Linked DNA regions of Sinobacterium norvegicum. The protein of the gene in region 1 interacts with the protein of each later gene in a pairwise test. Links are inferred from orthologs where the notes say so. Each region holds a gene or a part of one and is shown on either strand. Other genes may lie near its edges. The genes, in order: leuS and ligA.

The links.
Region 2: the proteins of leuS (region 1) and ligA interact in binary tests that used the Escherichia coli proteins (3 or more experiments, as listed by UniProt). The link is inferred for Sinobacterium norvegicum from one-to-one orthologs.

The regions. Positions count from the first base shown.
Region 1 is NZ_CAKLPX010000001.1:1,924,189-1,936,653, reverse strand. The notes cover bases 8,949-12,068. They hold leuS (leucine--tRNA ligase), read right to left. Parts: upstream 11,746-12,068; coding sequence 9,151-11,745; downstream 8,949-9,150. Other genes in these bases: lnt (apolipoprotein N-acyltransferase), read right to left, coding at 11,964-12,068; L9P87_RS08670 (LPS-assembly lipoprotein LptE), read right to left, coding at 8,949-9,043. In the rest of the region: ureA (urease subunit gamma), read left to right, coding at 14-316; L9P87_RS08720 (urease subunit beta), read left to right, coding at 325-654; ureC (urease subunit alpha), read left to right, coding at 647-2,350; urease accessory protein UreE, read left to right, coding at 2,401-2,895; L9P87_RS08705 (urease accessory protein UreF), read left to right, coding at 2,849-3,562; urease accessory protein UreG, read left to right, coding at 3,589-4,221; L9P87_RS08695 (hypoxanthine-guanine phosphoribosyltransferase), read left to right, coding at 4,348-4,905; L9P87_RS08690 (serine hydrolase domain-containing protein), read left to right, coding at 5,057-6,295; L9P87_RS08685 (globin), read right to left, coding at 6,290-6,715; L9P87_RS08680 (hypothetical protein), read right to left, coding at 6,808-7,332; holA (DNA polymerase III subunit delta), read right to left, coding at 7,412-8,425; more of L9P87_RS08670, read right to left, coding at 8,432-8,948; more of lnt, read right to left, coding at 12,069-12,465.
Region 2 is NZ_CAKLPX010000001.1:534,029-546,340, forward strand. What follows is about bases 2,455-5,421. They hold ligA (NAD-dependent DNA ligase LigA), read right to left. Parts: upstream 4,964-5,421; coding sequence 2,945-4,963; downstream 2,455-2,944. Other genes in these bases: L9P87_RS02315 (transglycosylase SLT domain-containing protein), read right to left, coding at 2,455-2,933; L9P87_RS02325 (cell division protein ZipA C-terminal FtsZ-binding domain-containing protein), read right to left, coding at 5,045-5,421. Outside these bases: L9P87_RS02300 (GNAT family N-acetyltransferase), read left to right, coding at 1-243; L9P87_RS02305 (hypothetical protein), read right to left, coding at 245-1,711; L9P87_RS02310 (flavodoxin family protein), read right to left, coding at 1,842-2,297; more of L9P87_RS02315, read right to left, coding at 2,322-2,454; more of L9P87_RS02325, read right to left, coding at 5,422-7,036; chromosome segregation protein SMC, read right to left, coding at 7,254-10,763; c-type cytochrome biogenesis protein CcmI, read right to left, coding at 11,032-12,306; L9P87_RS02340 (cytochrome c-type biogenesis protein), read right to left, coding at 12,303-12,312. UniProt on the Escherichia coli protein: DNA ligase that catalyzes the formation of phosphodiester linkages between 5'-phosphoryl and 3'-hydroxyl groups in double-stranded DNA using NAD as a coenzyme and as the energy source for the reaction.

The DNA.
Region 1 (12,465 bases):
CAAGGGCAATACCGTGGAATTAAACCCAAGAGAAAAAGATAAATTGCTGATATTTACCGCCGGTCTGTTGGCCGAGCGGCGATTGGCCAAGGGCTTAAAGCTCAATTATCCAGAGGCGGTTGCATTGATTACCTGTGCTGTAATGGAAGGTGCCCGAGAGGGGAGGACGGTAGCCGAGATGATGAGCGCCGGTCGTGAGGTGCTGACCGCTGAACAGGTGATGGAAGGTGTTGTCGATTTGGTTGATGAGGTGCAGGTCGAGGCAACCTTTCCAGATGGCACCAAACTGGTGACCGTCCACAATCCAATTGTATAGGTATGGCAATGAAACCAGGAAAAATTGAAACCAAGGGCGGCGATATTGAATTCAATGTCGGCCGTAAGACGGTAGAGTTGGTTGTTGCTAATAATGCCGACCGTCCAATACAGGTGGGCTCACACTACCATTTCTATGAGACTAATGCGGCGCTGAAGTTTGATCGTAAGCTGAGCCTGGGATATCGATTAAATATCATTTCCGGAACAGCCGTGCGTTTTGAGCCCGGTCAGACTCGTACTGTCGAATTGGTTGCGTTGGCCGGACGAAGAGCTGTCTATGGCTTCCGTGGTGAGATACAGGGACTGCTGCAAAAAGAGGGGGCGGGCGATGAGTAAAATGGATCGTACCACCTATGCGGAGATGTTTGGCCCCACCACCGGCGACAGGGTTCGCTTAGCCGATACAGCGCTGTGGATCGAGGTCGAAAAAGATTATACCCATTACGGCGAAGAGGTTAAATTTGGTGGTGGCAAGGTTATTCGTGACGGTATGGGACAGAGTCAGGCGGGCTACGAGTTAACACCGGATACCGTCATTACCAATGTGGTTATTCTCGATTACTGGGGCGTGGTCAAGGCGGATTTGGCGCTCAAGGCTGGGCGTATTGTGGCTATTGGTAAGGCGGGAAATCCTGATATTCAAGACGGTGTCGATATTGAAATAGGCCCCTGCACCGAAATCATTGCCGGAGAGGGGCAAATTGTCACCGCCGGAGGCATCGATGCCCATATTCACTTTATTTGCCCGCAACAGATCGATGAGGCATTGATGAGCGGCGTGACCACCATGATTGGTGGCGGCACAGGGCCGGCGACGGGGACGAATGCGACGACCTGCACGCCAGGTCCCTGGCATATCGGCAAGATGTTACAGGCGGTGGAGTCGGTGCCAATGAATATCGGTCTGCTGGGCAAGGGTAATACGAGCTTACCTGAGGCGTTAGAGCAGCAGGTGCTGGCCGGTGTCTGTGGTTTAAAGTTGCATGAAGACTGGGGTACCACGCCGAGCTCTATCGATACCTGTTTGTCGGTGGCGGAACAGCACGATATCCAAGTGGCTATTCATACCGATACGCTGAATGAATCTGGTTTTGTTGAAGATACGATTAAGGCCTTTGATGGCCGCACGATTCACACCTACCACACAGAGGGAGCGGGTGGCGGTCATGCGCCGGATATCATCAAGGCCTGCGGCTTGGATAATGTACTGCCGTCGTCGACCAACCCAACCCGCCCCTATACCATCAATACGGTGGATGAGCACCTCGATATGTTGATGGTCTGCCATCATTTAGACCCTAAAATTGCCGAGGATGTCGCCTTTGCCGACTCTCGTATACGCAAAGAGACGATTGCTGCAGAAGATATTTTGCATGATTTAGGCGCGTTCTCGATGATTAGCTCCGACTCTCAGGCGATGGGGCGGGTAGGCGAGGTGGTGACGCGGACCTGGCAGACGGCTCACAAAATGAAGCAGCAGCGAGGGGCATTACCAGAGGACAGCGACTGGAGTGACAATTTTCGCGCCCGTCGCTATATTGCCAAATACACCATCAACCCGGCTATTGCGCATGGTATCAGCCACGAGGTGGGTTCTATCGAGGTGGGTAAGCTGGCCGATCTAGTGATGTGGAAACCGGCGTTTTTTGGTGTTAAACCGGCGATGATTATCAAGGGCGGCATGATTGCCGCCGCGCCGATGGGTGATCCTAACGCCTCTATTCCGACGCCACAGCCAGTGCATTTTAGGCCGATGTTTGGCGCCATGGGTAAGGCGGTTAGTCAGACTTCCGTCAACTTTGTCAGCGAGGCTGCGGTGGCTGCTGGCATTGGTGAAAAGCTGGGTTTAGATCGGCGCTTGGTGGCGGTGAAAAATTGTCGCAGTGTCAAAAAGAAAGATATGAAACTGAATGACTACCAGCCCCATATGGAGGTCGACCCAGAAACCTATGAGGTGCGGGCCGACGGTCAATTACTCGATTGCGAACCGGCGACAGCGTTGCCAATGAGCCAATTATATTCGCTGTTTTGATCGGCTATTGCGCGACAAAAAGCAAACAACTCACAGTAGGTGGTAGTGATATGTTGATGTGCCAAGAAGTAGTGGTTGCAGCACCAGAGGCGACGATGCTTATCGTTGATCTCAGTTGGGATCAGCGCAAACGCTCTCGATTTAAGAGTGAGACACGATGTGGTCAGCCCATGGGCTGGATGATAGAGCGGGGCAAGGTACTCAGCGATGGCGATTGCCTGCTGGCTGAGAATGGTCAGCTGATTCTGGTCAAGGCAGCACTGGAAGATGTCTCTGTCGTCCTTACCGATAACCCCTGGCTGTTGGCAAAGGCGGCTTATCATTTGGGTAACCGCCATATGCCGCTGCAGTTGGGTGAGGGCTGGTTACGTTATCAACACGACTACGTGTTGGATAACATGGTGCGAGGTTTTGCCCTTGAGGTAGAGCGGCAGCAACGCCCCTTCCACCCGGAGAATGGTGCCTACGGTAATCATGGTGGTCATAGTCATGGCCATGATGATAGTCATGATCATGGGCAGCAAAGTCATCATCATGAGCACTGATTCACTGGCGCGGTTAAAGCTGATGCAGTTGGTCAGCCCAGCCTTGCCAGTGGGGGCATATGCCTATTCGCAGGGTTTGGAGTATGCCATCGATTGCGGTTGGCTTACCTGTGCAGAGGAGGTCGGTGATTGGTTGCAGGGGGTGATGACTCACGGTTTGGCATTTTTAGATCTGCCGGTGTTGATCCGTTTGCATCGTGCGGTTCAGAGCGGTGATCAGTCGGCTTTTAGTGATTGGAATGATTACCTGTTAGCCAGCCGTGAAACCAAGGAGTTACTGTTAGAGGATAGCCAGTTGGGTGCGGCGCTTAAGCGCTTGCTGAAAAGCCTGAACATTGGCGCGCTGTCTATTACCGGCGGTGAAAAAGAGCTAAGTTTTTGCAGTCTATTTGCCGTCGCAGGCGTCGATGCTGGCATCTCTGTGGAGGCATTGCTCGAGGGTTTTTCCTTTAGCTGGTTGGAAAATCAGGTGCAGGCGGCGACTAAAATTGTGCCGTTGGGGCAAACTGAAGGTCAGCGATTAATGGTACAGCTGATGCCTGCCATCACCGCCGCAGTAACGGATGCATTGGCTATGGATGATGAGCAAATTGGCAATAGTCTAACCGGAGTGGCCATGGCCAGTAGTTGGCATGAGAACCAATATAGCCGGTTGTTTCGTTCGTAAATTAAACACAATTTTTCTTTGAGGTAATGATGACACAGGTTTTACGCATAGGTATTGGCGGTCCCGTTGGTTCGGGTAAAACAGCACTGGTAAAGGCGCTCTGCGGTTATATGGCTGAGCACTATAATTTGGCGGTGATTACCAATGATATCTACACCCGCGAAGATGCCAAGTTTCTGCAGCAACATAAGGTGCTCGATAACGATAGGATTATCGGTGTCGAGACGGGGGGCTGTCCGCACACGGCAATCCGTGAAGATGCCTCGATGAATCTCGCCGCTGTCGATGAGCTGACCGAGCGATTCGACGGTTTGGAATTGGTCTTTGTTGAGAGTGGTGGTGATAACTTAGCGGCGACATTCAGCCCCGAACTATCCGATCTCACCCTCTATGTTATCGATGTTTCGGCAGGGGATAAAATACCGCGCAAGGGGGGACCCGGTATTACCAAGTCAGACCTGTTAATCATCAACAAGATTGATTTGGCGCCGCTCGTAGGGGCATCGCTGGAAGTGATGGACCGTGATGCCAAGAAAATGCGCGGCGATGCACCTTTTGTATTTTCAAATCTTAAAGACGAGACGGGGATTCAGACTATAATTGATTATATTGTCGACAAAGGAATGCTGACGGATAAGCATATCGTGGTGTCAACATAATTTAGATCAACGGCTTATAGTCAATAAGCGGTTAGTTTGACTATTAGGCCAGCTTTAGCATGAATTTTTAAATCGCTCGGGTTATAATCCCGCGCCTCTAAAGTTATCAATATCGAGACCGAGTGCATGAGCCAAGTAAGTGAAATACGCCAAGTAATGGCGGAAGCTGATCTTGTAGTTTCTGAGGAAACAATCAACGCAGCCTATGATAAAATGGCAGCGGAGATTACCGATAAGTTGGCCGATAAAGACCCGATCTTTGTCTGTGTGATGAACGGTGGTTTAGTGACAACCTCTGAAGTGACAAAGCGCTTACAATTTCCTTCGCAGATCGATTACTGCCACGCCACGCGTTATCGTGACGAGACAGTCGGCGGTGAGACTCTGGAGTGGCGCGCAACACCTCAGCGTTCATTAGAGGGGCGCGTGGTGGTTGTGGTTGACGATATTCTTGATGAGGGTGTCACCCTGGCGTCGATTATCGAGTCGTGCAAGGTTCAGGGCGCTGCGGAAATCTATAGCGCAGTGCTGGTCAATAAGTTGCATGACCGCAAAGTCGATAAAGCATTGGTTGGCGATTTTGTTGGTCTGGAAGTAGAAGACCGTTTCATCTTCGGTTGCGGTATGGACTACAAAGGTTATTTGCGTAACCTGCCTGCGATTTATGCCCTCAAAGATCATTGATTTGTAGCCGCTGTTGGTCGCATAAAAAAAACGCCCCACAGGGCGTTTTTTTATGCCTGTCAATAATGCGCAGCTAACCTCTATCGTTATCTTTTGGTGCCGTGTTAAGCTGATGTTAATCACGCCTATAATGAAAAAAAAGATACTGATTATGGTTAAAACAGTTAATAACAGTCCTCGTTTTCAGCTTCATGAAACTCTTGATATTGGTCACAGCAATTGGGATAAATCTGAATATCTAATCGCCAGCCAAAGCCAGATGGTTGAAATTTTCAAGACGCTTGCCGTTGAGCCGGGTGGCGAGGTTGCCGACTTTTCTGTCGCCACCAAACCTTGGCCTGTCGAGGGAATGATTTTTGCGGACCCATTGCTGAGTGGGCGTCAGATCAGCGGCGAACAGTTGCTTAACCGGCGTCTGTTCAATGATGGTTTGATGGTTGTACACCGAGGGCAGCTGGTACATCAATCCTACCGAAATGGCATGGTGGCGGATGATCGTCATGTTATTCACTCCTGTAGTAAGTCTCTGTGTGCGATGATGGTCGCTATTGCTGAAGAGGAGGGGCTATTGCAATTAGGGCGGCGGGTGATCGAATATTTGCCTGCATTTTCTCAGCATGCAGTATGGCAGGATGTCACGGTTCAGCATCTGCTGGATATGCAGGCCGGGATTTTATATAGCGAGGACTATAGCTCTGCGGATGCCCATTATTGGTCGTATACCCGGTCGGCTGGTTATTATCCGCCAACAGAAAAAGACCGTGCAATAGGCGTGCAGCAGTGGATGTTGGAAAATCTAGTCGAGGCACAATACCCTGCTGGCGAGGCCTTTGTGTATAACTCCTGCCTGACCAATGTGTTGGCGATGATACTGGAGGCCATTTATCAGCGGAGCTTTGCCGAGTTGTTCGAACTCAAGCTTTACCGTCATATAGGTGCCGAAAAGGCAGCCTGGCTGAATACCGATAGCAAGGGATTTACCATTATCGAAGGGCAGATTAATCTGTCGCTGCAGGATTTTTGTCGGGTTGCCTTGCTCACCCTTAATAAGGGGGTCAATTATCGTGGCGAGCAAATCGTCCCGGCCTGCTTCTTCGATGACCTAGTGGTAAGCGATGCGTCGTTGAAAAAAGCCTATCAGGCCCACGACCAGGATACTCTTTTCCCCTCTGGTCAGTATCACAATCAATTCTGGGTATTAGAGCCGGAGCAGCAACGATATTCGATGATTGGGATTCACGGCCAGTTTGCCTGGGTCGACCAATCGCGACAGTTACTGGTGGTCGGCCAGGGCTCCTACCCACACCAAGACAGTGCGCTGATGATGAAAACACTGAAAACGCTGTGGCATGGGCTGGCTGATTTCGCCGATAACAGGCCAGTATTATAGTTGTTGGGACGCCTGGTTAATATTGAACCGCATGCCGGCGACAGTATCCTGCCAGGCCTCGTTTTCTGCACTTGTCCACTCATTGCCAAGAGCCGTCTGGATGGTGGCGACATAGGCATCAATGAGACCGAAGTAATACCCCGTGTCTCTGACGTTATAGGTCAGGTGGCGGTAAAGCTCTTCCTCGGTGGCGGTGACGGAGTAATCGGGGTGTTTAACGGCATCCAGTAATGCGTCGCCAACCTTGCAAAACTTAATCAAGCTGACCTTGTTGAGGTCGAAGGGGGCGAAGATTTCTGCCGTTTCTGGGAAGTGCTGGAAGAATGTCGTCATCATCTGCAGAGCCAACTGGTTGGCGTTGCAGCGCTCTTTGGCGCGTTTGATGGAGGCGTCGACAATTTCTGCCTGGTGCTGATACATAATGCTGTCCATAGAATTGAATAGCATTGTTATAGCATTACAGTGAGATGGCGCCCTCGTCTGTAGGGACGAGGGCGCTTGTTTAGAATGAATTAAAGCGCGTTGTTATCACTGCCGATGAACAGGTAAACGCCCCATTCATCTTTGATTACCGCATCGGTTTTGATCAGGTGAGCGCCGATCTTAGCCTTGACAGAATCATTCTTGTAGCGTGTTACCTCGCCGCTTTTTGCCAGTGTTCTGGCCTGCGTCGTCTGCTGCCAATCGTTGCCTAAGCATTGCTCAATACGGCTGTTGAGTGTTTGATAGGCGTTGCTGGCACTCTGCTCCGAAGGGTACATTTTCGAGCAGCTATAGCTCGACTGTCCATCATTCCATACCCAAATACTGCAGGCGTTGGACACAATCTGATAGTTAGTATCGTAGATGGTGAGTTTTTTGTAGTCTTGGCCGGTGCCGCGAATATCTTCGAAACCATGCTGGTATTGACTAATGACTTCCTCGATACCTTCGCAAGGTTTGGGGGTGTAAATTGTGTTCTGGTAAAGCTCACAGCCGCTGGTAAGGAGTATAGCGGCGGTGGCGGAAATGCCGGAGAGTCTTCTTTTGCAGCCCATGATTATCCCTATGCTGATTGGCTTGTGCGTGTATTATTATGCAACAGATAAGCGTCAGAGGTAAACATTGAGGAGGGGCTCAGGGCTGCTGGATGGCGAGCGAGTGACCACAGACGGTTAAAACAAGCAGTGATAGCTCATCCCAAACATTACCCTTTTCTGCTCCCTTAGCCATATTGTCAATGCGTCGACAGTGGTCGAGCGCCCCGAGGCCTTGCCGCTTGCTCATCCGGGATAAGGCTTTGCGATATATTGGCTGGCGTCGGTCAAAGATTCTCAGCTGCTTAAAGCTGGCATTGATGTTAGTGCTGCTGGCCAATTGGACGAGAATGCGAACCTCGCGGGTTAGCGCCCACAGTATCAAAATGACTTCCGCTCCTTCGCCGCGCAAACCATTGAGGACCTTAAGAGCTTCGCCGGGGTTACCCGTGAGCATCCTGTCGCTGAGGTTGAACACAGTATATCGGGAACTGTCGGCAACGACCTGCATCACTGTCTTAGCAGTCACCGTATCACCGTCGACTAATAGTTTGAGTTTTTCTATTTCTTGTACGGCGGCGAGAAGGTTGCCCTCAACTCTGTCGGCCAATAGCTGACAGGCCTCTTGATCAGCCTTGAGTTTGGCCGCATTGAGGCGCTGCTCTATCCATTTAACCAGTTGGTAGCCTTCAATCGGCCAGAGCGTGACAATCCCCCCAACTTTATCAACTAACTTGTAACCTTTACTGCGGCTGGCATTGCTGTCGAGTTTGGCGCTGATTAATAGGATGATGGTGTCGGGATTGGGGTTGTCTAAATAGCTGGCCAAGGCCTTGCCGGCCTGCTCATCAAGCTTGCCTGCCTTCAGCCGAATCTCGATGATTTTACGACTGGCGAACAGCGATAAACTGTTGGCGCTGGTCAGTGTTTCTGCCCAGCTAAAGCTGCTGTCGACATGGTGTAACTCCCGCTCATCAAAACCCTGGCTGGCGGCGACCCGGCGCAGTGCCTCGCCCGCCTCTTGCACTAAGAGTGACTCGTCACCGCAGCACCAATAAATGGGTAATAGGCCAGATTTAGCATGCTGGTCGAACTGGTTTGGGCTCAGTTTCATCGTGGTTTAAGGCTGATCGAAAAACGATGAGTCTGATGTGGCAGCCGGTGGTGTCGGATTCTGTTGTTGCTGTTCCTCGGCCTGCGCTTGTAGCTCTAGCAAGCGTTGGTCGTCGATGGTGGCGAGCTGGTTGACGATGCTGACCGCTAACTGGGTGCGCAAATCACGCAGCAACAGCTCTTTTTCATTATCGGAGGCGATGACGTTATCGGGGTTGTTGTAATAGATTTTCTCAGCATAGACTTTTCGAGGCGGGATCAGTGTTAAGCCCTCGTTGTTAAGCAGAGTGAATTCGACCACCATCGTCAACTCATACTCGCTGGTCCTTGCCTGAGCATCGTAGCCAACGCTGCGCTCATCTTCCTTGACTTCGATAAAGGCGAGTTCGTAGGCGGTGCTGTCGGTGATGTCGGCGACATTGATATCGTAAAGAGTGAAGCTGCGTTTGATTTGCTCGATAATCGGGCCGCGAGTTTTACCGGTGAGCTTCAAGTTGGTAATAGGCTCTGCAATATCGACATTGCCGCGTAATTGGAAGCCGCAGCCGGCAAGTAGAGTCAAGGTAAGAACAACGGTGGCGAGGCCTATGTTGCGTAGACTCTTGGTCAATGTGTGCATGCAGAATCCTATGCGTTGCTGTCGTGTTAGGTTAAGTCTTTGTGTTCAATAGAAGACTGTAGCAACTGCCGGTAAATGCTGGCAAGCAGTTACTACAGATAGCGACGCTAGCCGACAACGATGTTGACCAGCTTACCCGGTACCACAATGACCTTGCGAACGGCCTTGCCATCCATGAAGCGCTGGACGTTCTCATCGGCCAAGGCGATAGCCTCAAGCTGCTCCTTGCTGGAGTCGGCGCTGACGCTTAGCTTTGAACGTACCTTGCCATTGACCTGAACAATCAATGGGATATTGGCCTGAACGAGTGCGGCCTCATCGACGGTGGGCCAGTGGGCGTCGACCACGGCGCCCTCATGCCCTAAGGCATGCCACAGCGCGTGGCTGAGGTGGGGCGTTATAGGCGATAGCAACAGGGTTACCGCTTCCAGCGATTCGCGAATAATAGCGGAGTTTTGGCCGCCATCTTCCTTGAACTTGCTGGTGTCGTTGACTAATTCCATCACCGCAGCGATCGCAGTATTAAAGGTTTGTCGACGGCCACAGTCATCGCTGACCTTGGCAATGGTCTGATGGATTTTGCGACGCAGACCCTGTTGCTTGTCGTTCAAGCTGTCGATGTCGAGGGCGACTTGATCATTTTGCACGTGGCTGTAGGCAAGACGCCAAACACGTTTGATAAAGCGGTTGGCGCCTTCAACGGCAGAGTCAGACCACTCCAGGGTCTGTTCTGGGGGCGCAGCAAACATGGTGAAAAGGCGGACGGTGTCGGCGCCGTAAATTTCAATAGCGTCCTGTGGATCGATGCCGTTGTTTTTTGACTTCGACATCTTGGTAACGCCACCGGCAATAACCGGCTGTCCATCGGCAATCAAGGTGGCAGTGGCGATGCGTCCTTTCTCATCGCGCTCTACCTTAACATCGGTTGGGGCAAACCAGCTCTTGCCGCCGTTGTCTTCTTCACGGTAATAGGTCTCGGCCAATACCATGCCCTGACAAAGTAGACGCTTGAAGGGCTCGTCACTGTTTACCAAGCCTTCGTCTCGCATCAGCTTGTGGAAAAAGCGGGCGTACAGTAAGTGTAAAATTGCGTGTTCGATGCCGCCGACATACTGGTCGACAGGCAGCCAGTAATTGGCCTGCTCAGGGTCGAGCATCATGTCGTTGACGTTCTTACAGGTGAAGCGGGCGTAGTACCAGCTCGACTCCATAAAGGTGTCGAAGGTATCGGTCTCGTGTTCTGCCGGCTGACCATTGTACTCTGTTTTACGCCACTCAAGGTCGCTCTTGATCGGTGAGTTAACACCGTCCATGACCACGTCGGTTGGCAGCAATACTGGCAGGCGATCCATGGGTACTGGGATTTCGCCACCCTCAGGCAGGTTCAGCATGGGAATGGGCGTGCCCCAATAGCGCTGGCGGCTGACACCCCAGTCACGTAAACGGTAGTTGGTAGTTGTCTCGCCCTTGTTGTTAGCGATAAGCACTTGGGAAATTGCGTCGAAGGCGGCATCGAAGTCGAGTCCGTCAAACTGACTGGAATTTACCAAAATACCTTTCTCGGTATAGGCTGCTTGCTCGAGATCGATGTCACTGCCATCGGCGGGCTTGATCACCTGGGTGATCGGCAGCTGGTAGGCCTTGGCAAATTCGTAATCGCGTTGGTCGTGCGCAGGAACGGCCATGACGGCGCCAGAGCCGTAATCCATTAACACATAGTTGGCGACCCAGACAGAGACCTCTTCTCCGGTAATGGGGTGGAGGGCTTTGAGGCCGGTATCCATGCCTTTCTTTTCCATCACCGACATATCCGCCTCGGAGACAGATTGAGTCTTGCACTCGGCGATAAAGTCGGCCAGGGCGCTGTTGTCCTCGGCCAGCTTTAAGGCTATCGGGTGCTCGGCGGCCAGACTGACGTAGGTCACGCCCATAATGGTGTCGGGGCGGGTGGTGTAGACATCGAAGCCGTCGGCAACGTTGGCAATTGGCTGCTGCAGGGCGAAGTGCATGGTAATGCCTCGGCTCTTACCAATCCAGTTGCGCTGCATCTGCTTGACCTGATCCGGCCACTCATCCAGCTGATCGAGATCGTTTAGCAGTTCATCGGCGTAATCGGTGATTTTAATAAACCACTGCGGAATTTCTTTGCGCTCGACCAGAGCACCTGAGCGCCAGCCGCGGCCATCGACAACCTGTTCGTTGGCTAATACGGTCTGATCGACGGGATCCCAGTTAACGGTGGCCATTTTCTTATAGACCATGCCCTTCTCGTACAGGCGGGTGAAAAACCATTGCTCCCAGCGATAGTAGTCAGGCTTACAGGTCGCTAATTCGCGGCTCCAATCATAGCCAAAGCCCAGACTTTTGAGCTGGGTCTTCATGTAGGCGATGTTTTCATCGGTCCACTTGGCCGGTGCGGTATTGTTGTTCATCGCAGCGTTTTCGGCGGGTAGGCCGAAGGCATCCCAGCCCATTGGCTGAAGGACATTTTTGCCGAGCATACGCTGATAACGAGTGATCACGTCGGTAATGGTGTAGTTGCGGACATGGCCCATGTGCAGCTTACCACTGGGGTAAGGGAACATGGCCAGGCAGTAGTACTTCTCTTTGCTGTCGTCTATGTCGACTTCAAAGCTTTTGCTCTGCTCCCAGTATTGTTGAGATTGAGCTTCGAGTTTTTTCGGAGAATATAGTTCTTCCATCGTACCGTTCTTCTGCTAGGTCGCACGTAGGCGGAGAATAACAACACAGCTAATTAGGCTGAAACAGCTGTGCGGATAATAAAAATTTGGGGCGTAGGATACCGCAGCGACAGGGCTCAAGCCACCTTATATGGCCAAACTAGCGTGCATTATTTAACGATCAGCAACGATATTGGTTTGCTGGCGATGATATTGCCGCTGCGGGCGGCAATTCACTGCTATTGAACAGCGCTGCCCAGCCTCGCCCAGGGTGTCGTGCCCTGCATGATATCGACGCTGCCGGTCAATGTTTGATGCTGGAATTGTTCGCTTTGCTGCACGATTCTGCCGCGGTGATCGATGATGGCAGAGACACCATTATTGGTGGCGCGTAACATCCAGCGACCGTTTTCCAAGGCGCGCATTTGCGCCATCTGCAGGTGCTGCAGCGGCCCGATTGAGGCGCCAAACCAGGCGTCATTACTAACGGTGAGCAAGAGGTCGCTATTGGCGGCATGGCGCTGCGATAAATCGGGATAGACTACTTCGTAGCAGATCAATGGCAGCAGTTTAGCCTGGTCGGTGATCAGTAATGACTGATTGCTGTCGCCGGGACGAAAGTTTGACATCGGCATGTCGAAGAAATCGATCACTCCACGCAGGACTGATTCCAGTGGTACGTATTCGCCAAAGGGCACCAGTCGCTGTTTGAAGTAGATCGATTGTTCGGCGCCACTGGCG
Region 2 (12,312 bases), 1.4 Mb from region 1 along the record:
CAAGGCATCGAATACTGCATTAACCACAAATTACAGCGCTTTGACCCAGGCGTTCAAGGTGAACATAAGATTCAACGGGGCTTTGAACCCAACTACACCTATTCAAACCATTGGCTTGCACACCCCAGTTTTGCTGAGGCAATTGATAATTTTTTGCAGCAAGAATCTCCTCACATCGAACAATACAAGGCGGACTGCGAGCAGTATCTGCCGTTTAAAAGCGTGCTGAATAGTGCCGAATAGGTTATAGCGCCCGATCAAATATCGCCACGCCCTGCTGGCTTTGTATGACCTCTTGCAGCCGTAAATTTTCATCCGTCTCACCAAGGGCAACCGATAGATTGATGTATTCTAAGGCTGGCTCTGGTTGATTAGAGCCGGAATAGCACCAGGCAATTCGTTCTGCCCAGCCTGCCGTCACGCCGTATTCGAGTGCTGCCTTCATATGTTCAATGCCCATCTGACATTGTTTGTCGCGTTTAGCATACCAGGCCTTGTCTGCATGAGAGCGCCCCAGCAACAAATACAGCTTTGGGTTGAATGCCAGGTATTGCTGCTGCTCTTCAGCGAAGCCATCCATTTTGCTATATGAGCCACCCCAGCGTGGTTCTAATTTGTTAATATAGGTGCTTCGTACGTAATAGCTGCCCGGATTCTGCTCGATGGCTGCGTCAACAACCTCCCGTCGATCAACCCGAACACCCCTGGCAGTACTGATCGCTATTAATAATGGATACACCGGCATCATATCGGGCCGCTCTTGCAATACATGATTAAAATCATTAATCGCCAGCCGGCTATATTTTGTCTGATCTTTAAATTGCTGTTCGGTAACACATCTAGCCAAACAACTCCCTCTGGCCTCCATGGCCTTATCAGCAAACCACGCCCCTCTGGCGGTATAGGCATAAATTGAATCAGTTTTAGCCACCCAACCATTAACCATCTCGAAGGTAATACCGGCCTCAACCAAATTTAAAAATGAAAAATAATAGGCGGTTTCCCACTGAATATCTTTGCGGTAATCCATTTCAAGCGCAGACAATTCTGTCTCAAGAGCGTCATAATCTGCCACCAGCAAATAAGCAGACATATTAATTTTTTGATTGCTGAGCTGGTTGCTTTGGTAAACCGCTTTGCCTGCCGCCTGCGCCTTTGAAGATTGGCCGATGAGACTAAAGTCTGGCGGGTTAAACAGAGACAGTTTGCCCGCATAAACAACCACCAACACCACGACCGCAGCTATTATTTTACCCCATGGCAGCGGCGGATGATCAACAGCCTTAACAGCCTGACCTATCTGCTGCTCATTCTGCGGCACCTGCTCTTGCTGTACCGCTTGGGCGGCATTGAATTTAGCAAAGAAAATACCACAGTGCCGACATTCTACAGCCTTCTTAGCAACCTGTTTTTGGCACTTTGGACAGCTGCGACGCACTGACACCTCAGAGCTATCGTTAGAAGACTCTACCGCCAGTGCACTGACAGATGTCGACTGGGGTGGTCGATGCTTGTTGATCACCACCTGCAAACCGGTGGCCGAGAGCTTTCGCTGATAGGCAAAAGCCGTTTTATGGGGTAAATCTTTCTTAATTAACTGCTGTTTTCCAGCGAGTAATCGCTGGGCATTGGTCGCCGACATATTCAAATCAGCCAAGGCTTTTAACACCGATTCTCGACTAGCGCCCTCAGTCGGTCGACCTAGACTCAATACATCCCATGTAGTCTCGATGATTACTCTCCGCTAACAATGCATTCTATTTATTATTCGGCGAATCTAGACAGCAACGCCAAAAGTCAAAATAGTCTATCAAATCAGTCGGTAAGTTACGAAATAGATTTTAATAAATACCAAAAGCCAAGCCCACTGCCAGCTGTTGTCCCAGCTCATAACACCGTTGCAATGCCTTGTTGTCTGGAATACCTTTGACCACTATTTCCGTGGCCACCTTTTTCAGCGGATAGCCCTTACAAATTCTGTCAACATCACGCACCGCACCACTACCATCATTACCCGCACTGACCAGCAAGGCATAACTGAGGTTCATCTGCTGCTCAATACAGGCATAATAGGTTCGATCGAAAAAATCTTTTAACCCCCCTGACATGGTACCGAAGTTCTCGGGGGTGGCGAAAACAACCGCATCACTACTTCTCAGCAATGCAGCATCAGCTTCAAAGGCGCGACAGAGAACCGTTTCAATCTCACTTTCCGTCAAGGCACCACGATAAGCCGCCTGGGCGAGACTTGCAGTGGAGCCGCTCTGGCTGTGATAGATAATCAACAGTCTTTTCACACTCTTCCCCACTAAAAAATTAGGTTAAAAAAACCACAGAAATTTACTGTCTCTGATCAGTTTAGCCTCACAAACTTCGAGCTGTTTGCGGTAACGCCAGGCGTTATCGGCAACACCCTGTGAAACATTAATTAACCACTGTTTGTTTTTATAAGTGCCGCGGTTATAGCCACCGGGGCCATCGTGATAGGCCAGGTACAACGCCTTATTGTCCCAGGGCTTAATATTAGTTTGCTTGACCGTATTGCTGTTATACCAGGCTATAAAATCAGCAGCATCACCAAAGTTTTTACGACTGGCTCCACTGTTACCCGTTTTGCTCTTATAGTCATCCCAGGTGCCATTGAGCGCCTGGGAATAACCTAAAGCGTTAGAAGGCCTAGAGCCAGGAAAAATCCATAGAAAAGTTCCCCGCTGAGGCCGTGCATCATGAACGAAACGAGACTCTTGATGCATAAAAGCCATGATGGTTGGAATCGATCCACCCCATTTCTTGGAGGCCTTGCTGGCATCTTTATACCAGCCACTCTTCTCCTCGAAGATATCGCAGACATTATCCGTATTGCTCGGCGGCGTGGTCGCACAACCTGACAACAATAAAGTGATGGCGATAGTCTTTAGATAAGGTATGTTCATCTGTTATCGGCCTATTGATGCTGCGCTATTAGACTTAACAAGCCATCTTCATCGATGACGTCGATACCCAGATCCTGCGCCTTGGTCAGCTTCGAACCCGCACCCGGCCCCGCCACCACACAGTGAGTTTTTTTGGATACACTGCCTGCAACCTTGGCACCCAAAGCTTGTAACCTGGCTTTGGCATCGCTGCGTGAAATACTTTCAAGGGTACCCGTCACCACATAGGTCTGGCCCTCTAACGGCAATTCGGCCTGCTCATCTATATCGATATCGGACCAGTGTACACCCCGCTCCTGCAGCGCACTGATCACCTCTAGGTTATGCTCTGCGCGCATAAAACCATAAAAATATTCGGCGACTACTGCACCAACGTCAGGGGTAAGCTGTAACTGCTCCCGATCGGCATCGACCAACGCCGCTAGACTGCCAAATTGCTGGCTTAATGATCGTGCTGTAGCCTCGCCAACTTCACGAATACCGAGAGCATATAAAAATTTATCCAGCGTTGTAGCCTTTGCCTTATTAATTGCAGCCACCACATTTGCCGCTGACTTAGGGCCCATACGGTCCAGACTGGCAAGCTGATAGTCATTGAGTAAAAATAAATCCGAGGCATTTTTGATCAACTCACGATCAACCAGTTGATCGATGATTTTGTCACCTAACCCGTCGATATCCATCGCCTTGCGAGAGGCAAAATGCTTGATTGCCTCCTTCTGCTGGGCCGAACAATATAAGCCACCGGTGCAACGAGCCACAGCCTCGTCGGCCGAGCGTTCGACAGGGGATTGGCAGACAGGACATTGCTGAGGCAGAACCAGATTTTCCGCGCCACCTTGACGCTTATCAATAACCACACTGACAATTTGAGGAATCACATCACCGGCTCGGCGTACGATGACAGTGTCACCAACACGAACATCGAGCCGCTCAACCTCATCCATATTGTGCAAGGTAGTATTGCTGACGGTGACGCCACCGACAAAAACTGGCTTTAAACGAGCCACTGGCGTAATGGCTCCTGTACGCCCTACCTGAAATTCGATTCCCTCGACTGTGGTCAGCTCTTCTTGAGCGGGAAATTTATGGGCAATGGCCCAGCGGGGTGCTCGCGAAACAAAGCCCAACCTCTGTTGGTCCGCAATGCTATTGACCTTAAACACTATGCCATCGATATCCATCGGCAGCTGGTCACGACGCTCGCCGAGGCGAGAATAATAGTTCATACAGGCTTTGGCTCCAGAGACTACCGCCGAATCAACATTAATCCTCAACCCCCATTGATTGAGTTGTGCGAGGATTTCACTGTGCCTGGCTGGTAGATCACCACCCTCAACCAAACCAACACTGTAACAACACATCTGTAACGGTCGCTTGGCGGTAACAGTTGGGTCGAGCTGACGGAGGCTGCCTGCGGCAGCATTACGTGGGTTAACAAACTCCTTCTCGTAGAGTTCACGCGCCTTATCATTGAACGCTTCAAAACCACTTCGCGGCATATAGATCTCTCCCCGCACCTCTAGCACGTCGGGATAACCGCTGCCAATCAACTTCAACGGGATAGAAGGTATTGTTCGTACGTTGGAAGTGATATTTTCGCCTACCTGACCATCGCCTCGGGTGGCGCCTCGCTCTAGCACGCCGTTACGATATAACAGGCTGACAGCCACACCATCAAGCTTGGGTTCACAGGCATATTCTATGTCATCGTCACGACCGAGTAGCTTTTTCAGCCTTGTGTCGAAGCTATCGAAGTCTTGCTCATTAAAGGCATTGTCCAGCGACAGCATTCTAACCTCATGCCTTACCTGCTCAAAGCCATCGAGGGGGGCGGCCCCTACTCGCTGCGTTGGCGAATCGCTACGCCTCAATTCGGGCTGACGGTCTTCTAACTCTTTGACCGCATGGAAAACACGGTCGTATTCAGCATCGGGCACTGTCGGTGCGTCCAACACATAATACTGGTAATTGTATTGTTCTAATAATGATCGAAGTTGGGTGATTTGTTCGACGACAGTCATCGCCATAATTGACTCCAATTACACCAAAAATAAGGGCGGATATATCCGCCCTTATTGTCACATTTATATAAATCGTTAGGAAGTCTATCAGCTAGACTCAGCCAGATGCTTTCTTGAAAATTCTTTAATATCTTGACGGAAATAATCCAGCACCTGCTTATTAATATCGCTGCCGTCCTTATCTTTCATCACACCATCAAAATTATTCGCTACATATTCCGCTGTTTGAATCATTGCCTCAAGTGCAGCCAGTGGGTCGGCAGGACCCGGCAACCCCAAATAGAAACTTACCCCAGGGATGACCAACTTCCCCTCCTCCTCGGCCATAAAAATTCCCGATTGAACCTGGTTGGCCACGTTAAACTCTATCGCCCCTTTGCCATTGGCCTGCTCGTTACGCTGATAGACCTTGTGCCTGTTCAACTGAATGTCGCAGGCCTTGAAAAAACCATGCAGCTTATCCGCGTCAAAGCCAGCTGTGGCTTTAGCTCGAACGTTAATGATTTGTACATGTTGGTAGTCGGCTACACTTGGTTCCTCAAAGCCATCGCTGTCGTTGGAATCATCACTTGGCGGCTGAACAACCGCTGAGGGTTTACCAAATACGGGGATGTCTGCTAAGCGGTCTAGCAGTGTTTTATTAGCCGTTTTTGTGTTTGAAATCACCGTCGCTTCGCTTGTCACCTTCGGATCATTGGCCGGCGCAGCATCTTCAACCTCGTCAGCGATAACTGTTTCACGGCCAGCCTCTACAGCCGGTGATAGCGTCGTCTCTTCGCCGGCCGTCGTTTCTTCCTTTGCAATAGCAGGTTTTGATCTATCGGTAGAGCGCTCTGCCTCTATCGCTGGCGGCACTTCAACCGATTCAGTCACCTTGCGGACGGACTTCTTCGGTGTTTTACGCGGCACAAAACCGGTTTGCTCCGCCAGGTCAACAACCTCATCCTCATCCTTGGCAACAGAGTCAATCAGCATTGGCACACTGCCATCACCCAGGTCAAAGCTTTGCTGTTCAGGAACCTTGAAAGGATTGCTACGATACTTTTTCTGTTGGCTGGTCGCAGCAGCTTCTTGCTTACCGGGTTGACTGGATAACGACAAATTTTCATACAGTGTCTCGGCCGTCACTTGGGACTGCCCAACATCGAGCTCTGACTGTTGCTGATCAGACTCTTCGATTTTCGCTAATATGCTGTCAGTAGCCCGTTCGTCATCGTTCAAATCGCCCTGCGCAATCACTGTCTGCGGCTCGCTATTGTTGGAGGCATTGTTTTGATCAGACTCGACGATGACATCAGTGATTTCAATGTCATTGCCAACGGTGACATCTGACTCGTCTGCAATAACCCGTGAATCCGCAGCATCTTCGTCGACGTCGTTAGAGAGCTCTAGATCAATGTCTTTTAATGAGGGCAAGTCGTCAACGGTATCGTCAAGTTCAGGTTTTATTGGCTCTGTTTTTATTGGCTCAGCATGCACTTCAGAAACTTCTGGCACGGACAAATTATCACGAACATCTTGCTCAACCTGCGCTAGCATTTGATCAAAAATGGCATCAGAGCTGGTACCAAGGTCGGCACTAACATCATCAATTTTATCCGTCATGTCATCGCTATCCACCACCTGTTGCAGTGTCTGTTCAGCAGAAGACAGCAGTTCTGGTACAAGGTCAGGTGATTGTTCTTTTGACGGGGTCGGGTCGCTGCTCACCGTCGATGGTTGACTGGGATTTATCGGCGCCGCAATACTCGACACGCTCTCGACCGCCGCATTGTCTTCAACCGGCGGGTTGAAGACAAAATCTGCAGCCAGGTCATCCTCGATAGTGGAAGCCAAAGCTTTTTTGCGCTTGTTATCTAAACTTAGGCTATCAGCAGCGGTGTCTTTACTGTCAGAAACTACACGCGCCCCGCCATTGGGTAGCTCGCTGAGATAATCGTCTATGGGGTCTTTACTGGCGACCTTCATACGCATGTTGGAACGCCGATCTTGAATCACTCGGCGAACACCATCGGCCAGAACCAACAAAATTAGCAAGGCGCCGATCAGCAGCATCCATTCGCGCATTCCTAGTTCCATAACCATGACTCCAAAACTGTCATATTTCCTCGACTTATCCTATCTCAAATCTATCACTTAGACTGTAACGCGAACACATACAGCCAAGCAATGTTATCGTTTTATTGTACCGATCCGTCGCGTATTTTCTATCGACCAAATCTTACGATAACTCCCTATTATTTATAACGCATGGCATTTTAATACAAGTTCATCAAACTGCAATACCACGGGCCTATTATAGTGCAGCCAGCTCAGCAGCCTCTTCAATATCCACCGTTACCAGACGAGAAACACCGGCTTCCTGCATAGTAACACCCATTAATTGATCAGCCTTTTCCATAGCGATCTTGTTATGCGTGATATAAATAAACTGTACAGTCTGTGACATTTCTTTCACGATGTTAGCGTAGCGCCCAACGTTGGCATCATCAAGTGGCGCATCAACCTCGTCCAACATACAGAATGGCGCTGGGTTTAGCTGGAAGATAGAAAAGACCAATGCCAGTGCTGTCAGCGCTTTTTCACCACCACTTAATAAATGAATCGTTGAGTTACGCTTACCCGGTGGTCGCGCCATAATAGTGATACCAGTACTTAATAAATCATCACCGGTTAGCTCCAGGTAAGCACTGCCGCCACCAAAGACCTTTGGGAACAAGTTCTGCAGGCCATTATTGACTCTATCGAAGGTCTCCTTGAACTTGCTACGGGTTTCTTTATCGATGCGACGAATGGCCGACTCCAATGATTCCAAGGCCTCCATTAGATCATTGTGCTGATCATCAAGGTACACCTTGCGCTCAGACTGTGTCTTATACTCTTCGATTGCCGCCAGATTGATCGCGCCAAGGCGCTGTATTCTGGTTGCTATACGCTGCAAGTCTTCCTGCCAACGCCCCTCTTCGGCATTTTCTGGCAGCCCCTCAAGTACCTCTGCCAAGACAAAGTCGGCCTCGACAAGCCGGTCTTCCAATGCTTTTCGGCGTACCTCAAAGCTCTGACCTTCGAGCCGATGTTTTTCTAATTCACTGCGCAACTGCTGAGCTTTTTCCTCGCAATCACCGCGCTTCTTCTCATTGCGCCGCATGTCACTGTCGACGCCATCGAGACTCTCACGTGCCTTGCTTAACTTTTCCTCAACTAATAGTCGCTGCTCAAGCGCTGTCTCCAGCTCTAACTGCACCTCATCTGCAGGCATTCTTGACTCTGCCAACGACTCGGCAATCTCCGCATGGTTTGTCTCGTATTGACTGCGCTGCCCCATCAGACGCTGTAGCCCCTGGGCAATACCCGAGATCTTGGTCTTTAGTGACTGACCACGCATCTCGAGCTGGTGAGCACCGTCTTTATTTTGTCTGGCCTGATGACGCATTCGCTCGAGAGATTCACGGCTGCTGTCGCGCTGCGCAATCAACTGCTCACGACGCTCCGCATCATTTTCCATCGCATCCAGCGCAGTCTGCAGCTCAAGGCGAGCCTCACCAAGACTTTCTTGTTCGACGTGTTGTAACTCTTGCTGCTCAGCAATCTCTGCGGCGATATTATCTCGACGAACCACAACCTGCTCAAGTCTGGCCTGCAAGCCACTGTATTTTGCCGATAACTGTGATTGCTGCTGCGACTGTTGTTTTAATTGTTGCTGTAGTAGTTCTCGCTGTTGCTCGGCCTTTTTCAGCGATGCTTGCTGCTCGCCCTGTTGCTCGCCCAACTGTTCAATCTGCTGTTCTAAATAGCTCAGTCGCTCGGTCAACTGCTCCAACTCTTTTGCCCGTGCAATGACACCGGACTGCTTGTCGTCGTCTTTGCTAACCCGCAGCCACTGAGCCCCGAGCCATATACCCTGTTTAGTCACCACCGACTCGCCAGCTGCCAATTGTGGCTGTAGCTGCTGAGCCTGAATGACATCGTCAACCACATAGACACCGCTCATCAGATTGGCAACATCAAAGCCAGAGGTCTTGTCAGCCAACAAGGATGCCGACAGGCGAGGCAATGTTGACTGTGGCTGCGGGTTATCGACGACAAAACCAATACTGCCTTTACTCAACTGATCCAGAGCCTGCGAAACACTGCCGATACTGTCGACGCATACTGCCTGTAAATAATTACCCAGTACTGTTTCAACCGCCAACTCAAACCCCGGCTCGGTGGTCAACGACTCACCCAACCTGGCCGCCTTATCCAAAGCCTGGTCTGCCAGCCACTCGCTGACAACACCGCCAGATTGTCCCAGCGCTGCCTGCTGAAGCGTTTCGAGGGAGCTAAAACGCCCTTTTTTAGCCTGGTATTCTTCCCGATACCTGTTGAGCTCTTCAACAAGCTGTTGAGATTGCTCACGCTTCTTGTCCATACCCTGTCGCAGTGAATCTACCAACTGCTGATCGGACTCAGCCTGCAATTCAATCTCGGCCAGTTCTTCTTGCAATAATTCAATCTCTTCACTTTCACCATCGCTGACCAGGCCTTTTTGCTCCTCACTGAGTTTCTCAACGCGAAGATCAATGCGGCGTAATACCTGCTCGATGTGCTGTATTCTCGATTGCTGAACCTCTGCCTGCTGACGCGGCTGCTGAGCCTGCTGATTGAAACTATCCCAGGCCTGCTGCCACTGCTGCATCAACTCTTCAGCATGTAATAATTGTTCCGCCGCCTCTTCTTCTCCGGCACTGAGCATCTCCAGCTCAGGCTCAATCTCAAGTAACTCCTGATTGAGTTGCTCAAGCTCATCCTCGTCCAGCTTTAACTGTTCGACAACCTCTTCAATAGAGGCGCTGACGCGATGCAGGTCACTTGCCAACTGGGCCTCACGTTGTTTCTGGTGCTGAATATTTTGTTCGCTGCGCGCAATCTCGGCACCCAGTGTGTAGAACTGTCCCTGGACCTCATTAAATTGGTCTGTTAACTCTGTATGCTGTGTGCGCTGGGCATCTATCATTGATTCGGCAGCTAGACGCTCAGTAATCACATCTTCCAATGAGTGTTCCAGCTGTTTGACCACGTCTTCTTGACTGCCGGCAAGTCCATCCAACTGCTGCCACTGAATGGCCTGTAATTGCGCCTTGAGTAAACGTTCCTGTGACCTGAACTCTGTGTATTGCTCTGCCGCTCTGGCCTGACGTTTGAGGTGAGACAACTGACGCTCAAGTTCTTCGCGTATATCGGTTAATCGTTCGAGGTTTTCATGGGTACGGCGCATGCGGTTTTCGGTGTCTCGCCGACGTTCTTTGTACTTCGATATACCCGCCGCTTCTTCGATAAAGACGCGGAGTTCTTCCGGCTTTGACTCGATCAGTTTACTGATCATGCCCTGTTCGATAATGGCATAAGAGCGCGGCCCTAAGCCGGTGCCGAGAAAAATATCAGTAATATCACGACGACGGCATTTAACACCATTGAGGTAGTAACTGTTTTGAGCCTCTCGCGTAACTTTTCGCTTAATCGATATTTCACTGAAGCGGGCATATTCTCCCGTCAGGGTACCGTCGCTATTATCAAAAACAAGCTCTATCGTCGCCTGTCCGACAGGCTTTCGTGCGTTAGAACCGTTAAAGATAACATCGGTCATATTCTCGCCACGTAAATTCTTGGCTGAACTCTCCCCCATTACCCAACGTACCGCATCGATGGTATTCGATTTACCACAACCGTTAGGACCAATAATGGCTGACATATTACTGCTAAAGCTAACAGTAGTCGGATCTACAAATGATTTAAAACCAGCGAGTTTTATAGACTTTAGGCGCATATAGAATAAATTCAAATATTCCCGTCGCACAGGCAACAGGAGGTCAATTAAAGAGTCATGGAGTGGCTGTAACAGCCGTTATATCGGCAGCCAATTATTATTTGAGTTATTGGCAAATCCCTAACAAACAGTACAACATTGGTAAACTAACCACTGCTAACTAGTGTATAGCTTTTCGACCCCAACAACTACGCTCAATCCACAAAGCTTGAACAAATAAATAGCCCAGCAATACCTTTGCGATATCGCGAGCTAAAAAGTCCGGTCGCTATTGTACTACCTGGCTAATTTCCAGGCTTAATGGCGACGCTTTTGATGGTTCAAAGGCGCCACTGACTATCTGATAATCACCGGCAGATGGCGTTACCTGACCACTTCTTGAGACCCTGGCAACAACCTCAACCTGAGGAAAGCTGGAAATGTTAACATCGGGCATCATCGACATGGTGTCATCCAGCGTTACTGTCAGTGGAAGTTTGCCGACAGTGGTGCGATGAATAGCCAGTGGCATCTTGGGGCCACCGGCAGCGCGAACATAGATAAACACGGTATCGGCGCTGGAGACATCGATGGAATCGGCCAACGATACGGTCACGGCAACTGAGGCAACCGCACTGTCATCAGCAGTCGGTGCTACAGCCTTATTTTGATCGCTAACAGTTGCCTGCTCACCGGCACCACCACTGGCAATCAGCTCCTGGACATGGACGATAGTGTCAGCCAACAACTGTCCGTTCTGAGTATCAGGCGGTGTCACACGCTGCAGTTGCTGCCAATATTGTAGCGCCTTGGTGTAATCTTCCTGGCCATAGGCATCCATGGCTACCAGCGCAAGCAGAGTTGGCTGCTGCGGATCCGCGGTCAACACACGACTAATAATCATTTCGAGCCGGTCGTCAATTTGTCGATTATTGGCCAGGTATTCTGCCTGTACGTACTCCGCAGCCAATTGCATATCTTGGGGCATTTTCTTAACCAGTGCCTTCAATAATACAGCCGCCTCACTGTAATTCTTTTGACGCATTAATAGCGAGGCCAGTAAATACTGATTGCCTTGGTTATCGCTATTTTCTAGATGACTGACAAGGTCTTGTTTCATCATATCAATTTGCGCTTGAGTCTTTTCACCAGACTGTGCCGCGGCGGAGATCTGCTGCCACTTATCGGCAACAATAACATCGTTAATAGCACCCACTTGGCTGTAGGTAAAAATTGCCAAGCCGGCAAAAACAACGGCACAAACCACAATCGAACCACGTCCGCCTTGGTAGCTTGCCACCACCGCTTCACTGGTGCCGGCATCCTCTAGCAGAGCCAGCTTCAATTCCGCAGATAAACGATCAGCATCGTCCCGGCTGATCAAGCCTTGAGAGCAATCAGCCTCTATCTCAGATAGACGCTGCTTATAACTGGCAATGTTGAATGCCTTACGCTCGGCCTCCATATCGACTGTCGCACTACTGCGGCTCAACAGGGGTAATATGATAATCACCAAGGCAAACACCAGCATAATTGCTGCAATTATTACAAACTCAGTCATCATGATTGG